One region of the Rhizobium sp. SVR5-9E genome, then DNA from elsewhere that is predicted to be linked to it. Evidence: predicted binding sites of a transcription regulator. Region 1 holds the regulator's gene; the other holds the start of a gene.
What was found. Region 1 encodes LexA, which represses DNA repair genes until DNA is damaged. Its sites were predicted from a motif close to TGTTCNNNNTGTGTTCNG; they were not measured.

Region 1 (4,973 bases):
GGCGAGGAAACGGCGCATGGCGCACGGCTGCTGTTTGCGCCCGTCTTTCTGGGGCTGGGTGCGGCAATCTGGTTTGTCGCCGGCGGCGGCGTTTCAATGCGCTCCTCGGGCCTCTGCCTGTTTTTTATGCTTGCGGCGCTCGCCGTGACGAATCGCAACCGTGAGGTGCTGCGCGCTGTCCTGACGGCGCTTGCGCTCATCCTTTGCGGCATATTGGCCGCGCAATTCGAGACGCGGCGCGCGGCAACGCTGATGCTCGATTCCGCCGTGACCACGACGCTGACCGGCCGGGTCGAGCGGCGGGAAGGCGATGGCCGCGGCGGATGGCGTTACGTTCTATCTGTCCGGGCCACGGAGCAGCCGTTGTTGAAGCGGCCGCCGGCGCGGGTTACCGTCGTTGCACGAGGGCGGAAAGCCGAGTTCGAGACCGGCACCTGGCTGAAGGGCAGGGCGCGATTGACGCCCCCGGCCGGGCCAGCGCTCCCGGGCTTGAACGACTTTGCCGTCAAGACCTATTTTGACGGCATCGGCGCCAACGGCTTTTTCTATGGTGCGCCAGTGCCGGTGCCACCGGGGCAGGAGGACGCTCGAAATTTCGGCGAAAATTGGCTGGAATGGCTCTATCGCCTGCGCAGCAGTATTGGCGATCGCATAAGGTCGATCCTGCCCGGTGACACCGGTGCTTTTGCCGCCGCGCTGGTGACGGACGAGCGCCGGGCAATTTCCAGCGAGACGACAGAGGCACTCCGTCAGTCCGGTCTTGCCCATATCATCGCAATCTCCGGGCTCAACATGGCGCTGTCGGCGGGTATTTTCTTTGTCGGATTCCGTTCGATACTCAGCCTCTTTCCGGGTGTCGCTCAGGCCTATCCGACGAAAAAGATTGCGGCGGCGGGTGCTCTGGCGGCGGTGACGGCCTACTTCTTGATCTCAGGTTTTGCCGTTTCGGCCGAACGCGCCTTCATCATGATGGCAATCATGCTGGTTGCAGTCTTCTTCGACCGGCCCTCCATCAGCCTCCGCAATGTCGCGCTTTCGGCACTCCTCATCATCTCAATCTCGCCCTCCGAAATCATGGGTCCGAGCTTTCAGATGTCCTTTGCCGCCACTCTGGCGCTGGTCGCGGGATATGCGCTTTGGAAGGAGCGGCCGATGCGCGAAAGCCCTTTTTCAAAAATGCGATCGCTTCGGCTGTTGGTTTCCGTTTCCGGTTTTCTCGGCGGAATCCTGCTCACATCCGTCATCGGCGGCTTTTCGACAGCATTGTTCTCGATCGAGCATTTCCACCGGCTGACGGCCTACGGTCTGCCGGCCAACCTCGCGGCCATGCCGATCATTTCCTTCGTCATCATGCCTGCAGGCCTGCTTGCCATGCTGCTGATGCCCTTCGGGCTAGACGTGCTGCCGTGGAAGGTGGTGGGTTTCGGTCTCGATCTCGTAATCGCGGTTGCCAAGACGGTGTCGTCCTGGGGCGGCGACATCGGCGTGGGCAGGCTGCCCGGCTGGTATTTTCCGGCAGCGGTCGCCGGCTTCCTGCTGCTCACGCTGCTGCGCACCCGGCTTAGGCATATGGGAACAGCGATCATCGCCGGTTCAACGCTTGCCGTTGCGCTCATGCCCGGTAGAGCCGCGCCAGATGTCGTGATTGCCGAAGATGGAAGTCTTGTTGCAATCGTCAGGCAATCCGCTCTCGCCTCCAACCGCGAACGCCCGCCGGATTTCATTTTCGACCAGTGGAAACGAGCGCTGGTTATCGATGACCACCGGCCGCCAAAATTGCTTGATACCGCCTCGGCCCCGCCTTCGGCAAAAGACGGGGAGAGATTGAGGCTTTCTCCGACGCAACAGGAAGAAGCAAGAGATGCGATGCGGAACGCCGCTTCGGCAGGCCATTTCACCTGCGTCAAAAAAGCCTGGTGCACGGCAGAGCTCGAGAACGGCTCCATCCTCGCAGTGATCGAAAATGCGGCCTATTTCGGCCCGGCTTGCGACACAGCGGATATCGTCGTGACGCCGGTCAAGCTGCGGTCCGGCACCTGCCGATCCGGAGCAATGCTGTTTACCGGCGAAACCCTGAGGAAAACCGGCGCCGTCGAGTTACGCTTTGGAAACGGCGCCGCAGACGTCACAACCGCTTTCGAAACACTCGACCGCCCCTGGAGCCGGCACCGCGCCTATGATTGGCGCAGTGGCACATTTGCCGGGGATGCGTTGCCGGTTAGTGATAGCGGCGAATGAGGCCGACGAGCTTGCCTTGAACCTTGACGCGGTCCGGCCCGAAGATACGTGTCTCATATGCCGGGTTTGCGGCTTCAAGCGCGATCGAGGCTCCCTTGCGGCGGAACCGCTTGAGGGTCGCTTCCTCGTCATCGACCAGTGCGACAACGATGTCGCCGGGGTTTGCGGTATTTGAATTGCGGATAATGACCGTATCGCCGTCGAAGATGCCGGCGTCGATCATCGAATCGCCCTTGACCTCAAGTGCGTAGTGCTCGCCCGACCCCAGCATATCGGCGGGGACGGTGATGTCGTGGGTATTGTTCTGGATTGCCGAGATCGGCACGCCGGCCGCGATGCGGCCCATGACGGGAACGGAAACAGCACTGTTGTTGTCTTCGTTCGCCGGCTTCGGCGGGGCTGCTACCGGCTGCGGTTTGCCGAGGCTACCCTCGATGACGCTTGGCGAAAAGCCGCGGCGCGGCTGAATGCTCGGGCTGTAGGCCTCCGGAAGCTTGATCACCTCAAGTGCGCGAGCCCGGTTCGGTAGGCGACGAATGAAACCACGCTCCTCAAGCGCCGTAATCAGGCGGTGGATGCCGGATTTGGAGGCGAGATCCAGCGCATCCTTCATTTCGTCGAAGGATGGCGGGACGCCGGATTCTTTCATCCGCTCATGAATAAAGAGGAGAAGCTCCTGTTGTTTGCGCGTCAGCATCGAAGTTTAACCCCAGATTCGTGAAACAAAGCCAGAACAGACACTATATGTTCCATATGTGTTCCGCAAGTACCTAAATTTCGGTAAAACTTTTTCTGAAGTGCATTCATTTTGGGACTTTTTGTTTGCCGGGTCACCGCTTGCAGCTTGCATCGGGGGAACAGGCCGCGCAAATCTGGAGCACTGGAAAAATGGAGACGCGCCCGATGCCTCATCCACTGGATCACCTTGTCCTACCGGTCACGGACATCGACCTGGCGCGCGAGCGGCTGGGAAGGCTGGGATTTACCATTGCGCCAGAGGGCGGCCACCCGTTCGGAACGGAGAACGCTTGCATCTTCTTTGCCGACAAGACCTATCTCGAGCCGCTTGGTATCGAGAATGCGAAGAAATGTGAAACATCCGTGCGCGGGGGCAATGTTTTTGTGGCGCGCGACCAGGCTTTTCGCTTCCGGTGCGGCAATGACGGGTTTTCTGCGGTCGCTTTTAGCACAGAGGATGCGGACGCCGATCATTCTGCCTTCATGAATGCCAGGCAGAGCGGCGGCGACATGCTGGAGTTTTCGCGTCCGATCGAAATGCCGGATGGCTCGCAATCGACCGGCGCCTTCAAGCTCGCTTTTGCGGCCGATCTCAGGGCGCCGGATTTCTTTCTCTTTGCCTGCCAGCGCATCAATGCCTTTCCCGCCAACCATGACGCGCTGGAAAAACACGAAAATGGCGTAGCCGGTATTCGGGAGGTCGTGCTAAGCGCGCCGGAGCCAGAAGCGTTTGGCTCTTTCGTCCAACTGGCGGCGTCCGGGGCAAAGGTAGAGAGCACCAGTTTCGGCCTCGCAGTCACAACTCCCAACGTCAAAATCAGTCTGCTGTCTCAGGAGGGGATGGAAGCCTATTTCGATGTCGCACAGCCGTTGGCCGACAAGGGGCTCCGCGGCAGCGCCATCGTTTTCCGCACCCGAGATATTACCGTGACAGAGGCCCTTCTGGCTGCTAACGGGATGACCTATACACGCATCAGCAACAGAGTTCTGGTGAAGCCTGCGCCCGGCCAGGGTGCAATCTTCGCCTTTGAGGAGACCCCATGAGCAATACCAACTCCGAAGTCGCAGTCGGCGAAGGCGCCGGGCGCGTTGTGTTTTCCAACAGCGGCCGGCTGTCGCTGATTGCCGGTCCCTGCCAGATGGAAAGCCGCGAGCACGCCTTCATGGTCGCCGGCGTTTTGAGCGAACTCTGCAAGAAGCTCGGCATCGGCCTCGTTTACAAGTCGTCCTTCGACAAGGCGAACCGCACGTCGCTTTCCGCCCAGCGCGGCATCGGGCTTGAAACGTCGCTGGAAGTCTTCGCCGATCTGAAAAAGGAGTTCGGTTTTCCGGTGTTGACCGATGTCCATACGGAAGAGCAATGCGCGGAAGTCGCTACGGTGGTCGATATCCTGCAGATCCCTGCCTTCCTCAGCCGTCAGACGGACCTTCTGGTAGCCGCCGCCAAGACTGGCCGGGCAATCAACGTCAAGAAGGGCCAGTTCCTGGCGCCGTGGGATATGAAGAACGTCCTCGGCAAGCTGAATGCGACCGGCAATCCGAACATCCTGCTTTGCGAGCGCGGTGCCTCCTTCGGCTACAACACGCTGGTTTCCGACATGCGCTCACTGCCGATCATGGCGGCGATGGGCGCGCCGGTGATTTTCGACGCTACCCATTCGGTGCAGCAGCCGGGCGGGCAGGGTGGTTCGTCAGGCGGGCAGCGCGAATTCGTGGAAACGCTGGCGCGCGCCGCTGTCGCCGTCGGTGTTGCCGGCGTCTTCATCGAGACACATGAGAATCCCGACAACGCCCCGTCCGACGGCCCGAACATGGTCCATCTGAAGGACATGCCGCGGCTTCTCGAAAAGCTGCTGGCGTTCGACGCAATCGCGAAGAACTGACGTTCAAAAGTCTGACATGATCGTGTAATAGGCCACGTACGATCGCTGCAGCGGAGGACGCTCAAAGCGCCATTGTAATTTGCGCGTCTTCGATTAAGACGATTTCAAACGATT
Region 2 (4,973 bases), on a different contig from region 1:
CACCTTGAGGCGGGCCGGATTGAAGATGCTGGCGTAATAGGTGCGCCAGAGTTCGTCGGCGGCGTCCGTCAAATTGGGCTTTTCACAAGGTTCGTTGCTGATCGTCAGCTTCCGGCCGTCCCATCCCGCCGAGCCCTTCGGCGTCAGGATGATCCAGTCCATGTCGTTGAAGCGCTTCTGAAAGAACGGCGCCGTTTTCGCGACGATATGATGGTCTGGTTCGAACCAGGCGAGGAACTTGCGCCGGCCATTCATCGAAATGCCGGAACCGACTTCCTTGAAGCGCACGAAAGCGGTCATCTTGTGCGCGTCGCGACGTACGCTCTTTTCCATCAGGCGCACGCGCGAGACATCCTCGTCCGAAATGACGTCGAGCAGCTTCTTGTCTGATTGCAGCCGCCAGAGCAGCCGGTAGAGCAGCGAAAAGCGGATAGGATCGGAATGACAGATCACCGCGCTCGCCACCTCGATGAAGGCAGCGGGCACTGTCATCTGCTTCTGCCCGCCGGCGGGCTGGGGCGGCAGGGCGTCGTGTTTCCAGAAAAGCTGCTTGTCGCCGCCCTTTTCCAGCCATTCGACCTCCTCGGGCGGCACGCCGGCTGCCGCAAGGGCCCGAGCGGCATCACGCCATTCGCCGAAATCTCCCCGCCCCTCCAGTACGATCCGGCGCATCAGAGCAACCTAAGCTGTTCAGGCTTCGGCTCGAACATGGCGCGCAGGTCCGGACGGTCGATCAGGCGGCGGGGCGTCCAGCCCTCGGCAGTGACGAAGGCCTGCACCTTCCGGATCGAGACGCCGAGCCGCGACAGGTCCTCAAGACGAAGCGTGCGGAAGCGGCGGGCGGACAGGATGGCCTTCACCGTCTTTGTGCCAAGGCCTGGCACCCGCAACAGCTTTTCACGATCGGCCTTGTTGACGTCGATCGGAAAGTCGGCGCGATGACCGAGCGCCCAGGCAAGCTTGGGATCGAGGTCGAGATCCAGCATTCCGCCGGCTTGCGGAGAAATGATTTCGTCTATGCCGAAGCCGTAGAACCGGTAGAGCCAATCCGCCTGATAGAGCCTGTGCTCACGCATCAGCGGCGGCTTGATGAGCGGCAGGTTCCTTGACGCGTCAGGAATGGGGCTGAACGCCGAATAGTAAACGCGTCGAAGCCCGTAGCTGCCGTAGAGCTGCGCGCTGGCGCCCAGGATGGTCGCATCGTTCGCCCCATCGGCTCCAACGATCATCTGCGTGCTTTGCCCTGCCGGAACGAACCGCTTGCGCTGCTTCGTTTGAAGCGTCGGCTCCTCGGCCGCCTCGATCTTCAGCCGAAGATCGCCCATCGAGCGGCGAATGCTGGACGGCTTCTTTTCAGGCGCCAACCGGGCAATGCCGCTATCGGTCGGCAACTCGATATTGAGCGATAGCCGATCAGCATAAAGCCCCGCCTCATCGATCAGCTCGGGCGAAGCCTCCGGGATCGATTTCAGATGGATGTAACCGCGAAAATTATGCGTCGTGCGCAACTCCCGCACGATGCGGACCATCTCCCCCATCGTGTGGTCCGAAGAGCGAATGATGCCCGAGGAGAGAAACAGTCCCTCGATATAGTTACGCCGGTAGAATTCCAGCGTCAGCCAGACCACCTCGTCCGGCGTGAAGCGAGCCCGTTCGACATTGCTGGAGGAGCGGTTCACGCAATAGGCGCAATCATAGATGCAGAAATTGGTGAGCAGGATCTTGAGCAGCGATATGCATCTGCCGTCCGGCGCATAGGCATGGCAGATGCCGGAACCTTCCGTCGAACCGAGCCCGCCACTTGCCGCTGAATGACGTGTCGTTGTGCCGCTGGAAGCACAGGAAGCATCGTATTTCGCAGCGTCCGAAAGGATGGCCAATCGTTCTTTGAGCGACTTCTTCATCGTTATGTTCACTATATGTTCCGCCTTTAAAAGTCAATGCGGAGCGGCTGGTTTTGACCGTACGCCAGCGAACCGTGAGCCGGGCATCGATCATCAATACGAATTTTATGGAAATCCGCGGCGGCGATCTGTTATAAGCAGGCAGCTATGATTATTGCACGGTTCCGAAGTTCCCCTTCGGGACCTGTTTTCTTTTGTGTCTCTGCCTGGGACGCGAAGTGCGAAGGACAGGAAAATGGTAGATAAGGTTCCGATGACACAGGGTGGTTTCGTCAAGCTGCAGGAAGAACTGCGCTGGCGTCAGCAGGAGGAGCGCCCTCGCATCATCGAAGCAATCGCCGAAGCCCGCGCCCATGGCGACCTTTCGGAAAATGCCGAATATCATGCAGCCAAGGAGGCCCAGAGCCACAACGAGGGCCGCATTGCTGAGCTGGAAGATCTGACGGCCCGCGCCGAGGTGATCGACCTTGCGAAGATGTCGGGCGACAAGATCAAGTTCGGCGCCAAGGTCAAGCTTGTCGACGAAGACACCGAGGAAGAAAAAACCTACCAGATCGTCGGCGACCAGGAAGCCGACGTAAAGGCCGGCCGCATTTCCATCTCCTCCCCGATCGCCCGTGCGCTCATCGGCAAGGAAGTCGGCGATTCCATTGAGGTTAACGCGCCAGGCGGCTCGAAGGCCTACGAAGTTCTGTCGATCTCCTGGGGCTGATCGTCAGATCGTGCTTGATATCCGCGACGTCGAGATCATTGCGCCGAACTTCAAGCGCCGGCTTTCCGGCGTCACGTCCACGATCGTTCAGCTCATCCCCTGCCAGATCAAGCTCGGCGTGAAGATCGCGACGCTGGGTCCCGGCTTGCCGGATCACCTGCCCAAGCTCCGGTGGACGCAACTCGCCGGGCTCTGGCGCCGGCCACGCAACGGCCGCCATCGCATCTGGCATGCGCGGCGAAACAACGAGATGGCGGCAGGGATAATACTCAAGCATGTCTTTCGCATGCCGCTGAAACTGCTGTTCACCTCGGCGGCGCAGCGGCGACACACGAGCTACACACGCTTCCTGATCCGCCAGATGGACGCCGTGATCGCCACCAGCGCCCGCTCCGGCTCCTTCCTCGAAGTCCCGCATACGGTGATCCGCCACGGCGTGGATCTCGACCTCTTCCACCCGCCGCAGACCGCCGAAGACGCGATCGAAGCGACCGGCCTGCCCGGCAAATACCTCGTCGGCTGCTTCGGCCGCATCCGCCATCAGAAGGGCACGGATCTCTTCGTCAAGGCGATGATCGAGCTATTGCCGAAATTTCCCGAGTGGACGGCGGTGATCTCCGGCAGGGTTACGCCAGAACACACCGCCTTTGCAAACCAGCTCAGATCCGAAATCGCCGCGGCCGGACTGACCGACCGGATCGTGTTTCTCGGCGAGGTGCCGGATATCAAGGTGTGGTACCGGCGCCTGACGCTCTATGTCGCCCCCTCGCGCAACGAAGGATTCGGGCTGACGCCTTTGGAGGCGATGGCATCGCAGACCGCCGTGGTGGCCTCGGACGCAGGGGCCTATGCGGAGATGATCGAGAACGGGGTAAACGGTACCGTTGTTGCTGCCGGCGATGGTAAAGCGCTGACGGCAGCGATCGCACCGTATCTTGCTGACCCGGCAGCCGCCGAAACCCTTGGCAAACAAGCTCTGGAGAAGACCAGATCGGATTTCGACTTGATGCGCGAAGCGCTTGCCATCGGCGCCATTTACGAAGAAATGCTTGCCCATTAGCGGTGAGCATTTTCCGCAACGAGCGGCGAACCAACAACCAAGGACATCAACCCACGACGAACGGTGTATGGTTGCGCAAGCAATGTTTACGCCTATGACAAAATCGCCTAGAAGAAGCCGACCTTGGTAGTAAGCAATTGATTGGACCGCGACAGACGATGTCGAGAGCTGAGCAGAATTTGAATATATATGTGTCGGCACTGACCCGTCGTCGGCCGGAGATGGTCAATGCCCTGCTTCGCTCATGGGCTGCCATGCAATTGCCCGACCGCTGCACGGTGACGTTCCTGATTGTTGAAAATGACAGCCAGCAGGCCACACTGCCGATTGTGGAAGCCAACCGTCCGAAGTTTACGCAGGCACCGCTTCTCTACGTCCTGGAAACGGAGCTAGGCATACCGTTCGGCAGAAACCGCGCGGCAAAGGAAGCGATCAAAGCCGACGCCGATCTGCTGCTGTTCGTCGACGATGACGAGGAGGCGGCGGAAGACTGGCTTTTCAGAATGATCGACGGTTATCGAAAGAGCCGTGCCGTGCTACTCGGCGCCCCTTTGCGTGCCCGTCCGCCTGCCGGAGATCTGACAACTCTCCAGAAGACGATGTACAAGAACGTCGAGGCGCGTTACGCCAAGAAGGAAACGCGCGCCGGCAAGCTAGCGACATTAAATTCGACCGAACGCGTGACGATCGTCACCAATAACTGGCTGGCGGAACTCGCTATTTTCAAGACGCATGGTATCTGGTTCGACGAAACGATGCGCTTCACTGGCGGTACCGACTCCAAACTTTATGCGGACGTGCGCAAGGCCGGCCTGACGACCGGATGGGTTGCCGATGCCTTTGTCTACGAGACGATCCCGCCAGACAGGCTGAGTTTTTGGTACCAGTACAGAAGAGCACGCGACCAGTCGAACACGCACATCCGGCGCAAGAGCCAGGCTCTCTCACGCCGTTCGATGCTCGCACTTCTTCCTGTCCCAATGAAGTCGCTGTTTTTAGCCGGACAAATTCTGGCCATTCCGTTTACCGCCGGCCGGAGTCTTCTGGACGCCGCGAGGACAATGGGCTGGATATCGGGCCGCATTGGCTTTGTTGTAGGCAAGCGCTCGGCTCTTTACACCGAGGTCACGGGCAATTAGTCGAAACTGTTGCTCGTTTTTCCCGAACGCGCATCGGCATGGAATTACGGCCTCGAAGCGGCGAGGCCCTCACGACGTCATACTGGTTTAGAGGCAATGCTACAGGATTCAACCATTCTCATCACAGGCGGAACTGGCTCATTCGGCAACAGCTTTGT

Region 2: the regulator LexA is predicted to act here: its motif matches at 1,910-1,927, upstream of ACPYOJ_RS25895 (putative DNA modification/repair radical SAM protein).

What each region holds. Positions count from the first base shown of each region.
Region 1 covers NZ_JBNDHS010000005.1:6,681-11,653, forward strand. The annotation lists gene ACPYOJ_RS04430 (ComEC/Rec2 family competence protein) at 1-2,238, shown strand, start outside; gene lexA (transcriptional repressor LexA) at 2,219-2,935, opposite strand; gene ACPYOJ_RS04440 (VOC family protein) at 3,142-4,020, shown strand; gene kdsA (3-deoxy-8-phosphooctulonate synthase) at 4,017-4,859, shown strand.
Region 2 covers NZ_JBNDHS010000076.1:3,288-8,260, forward strand. The annotation lists gene ACPYOJ_RS25890 (UdgX family uracil-DNA binding protein) at 1-672, opposite strand, end outside; gene ACPYOJ_RS25895 (putative DNA modification/repair radical SAM protein) at 672-1,904, opposite strand; gene greA (transcription elongation factor GreA) at 2,140-2,616, shown strand; gene ACPYOJ_RS25905 (glycosyltransferase family 4 protein) at 2,627-3,676, shown strand; gene ACPYOJ_RS25910 (glycosyltransferase) at 3,868-4,815, shown strand; gene pseB (UDP-N-acetylglucosamine 4,6-dehydratase (inverting)) at 4,912-4,973, shown strand, end outside.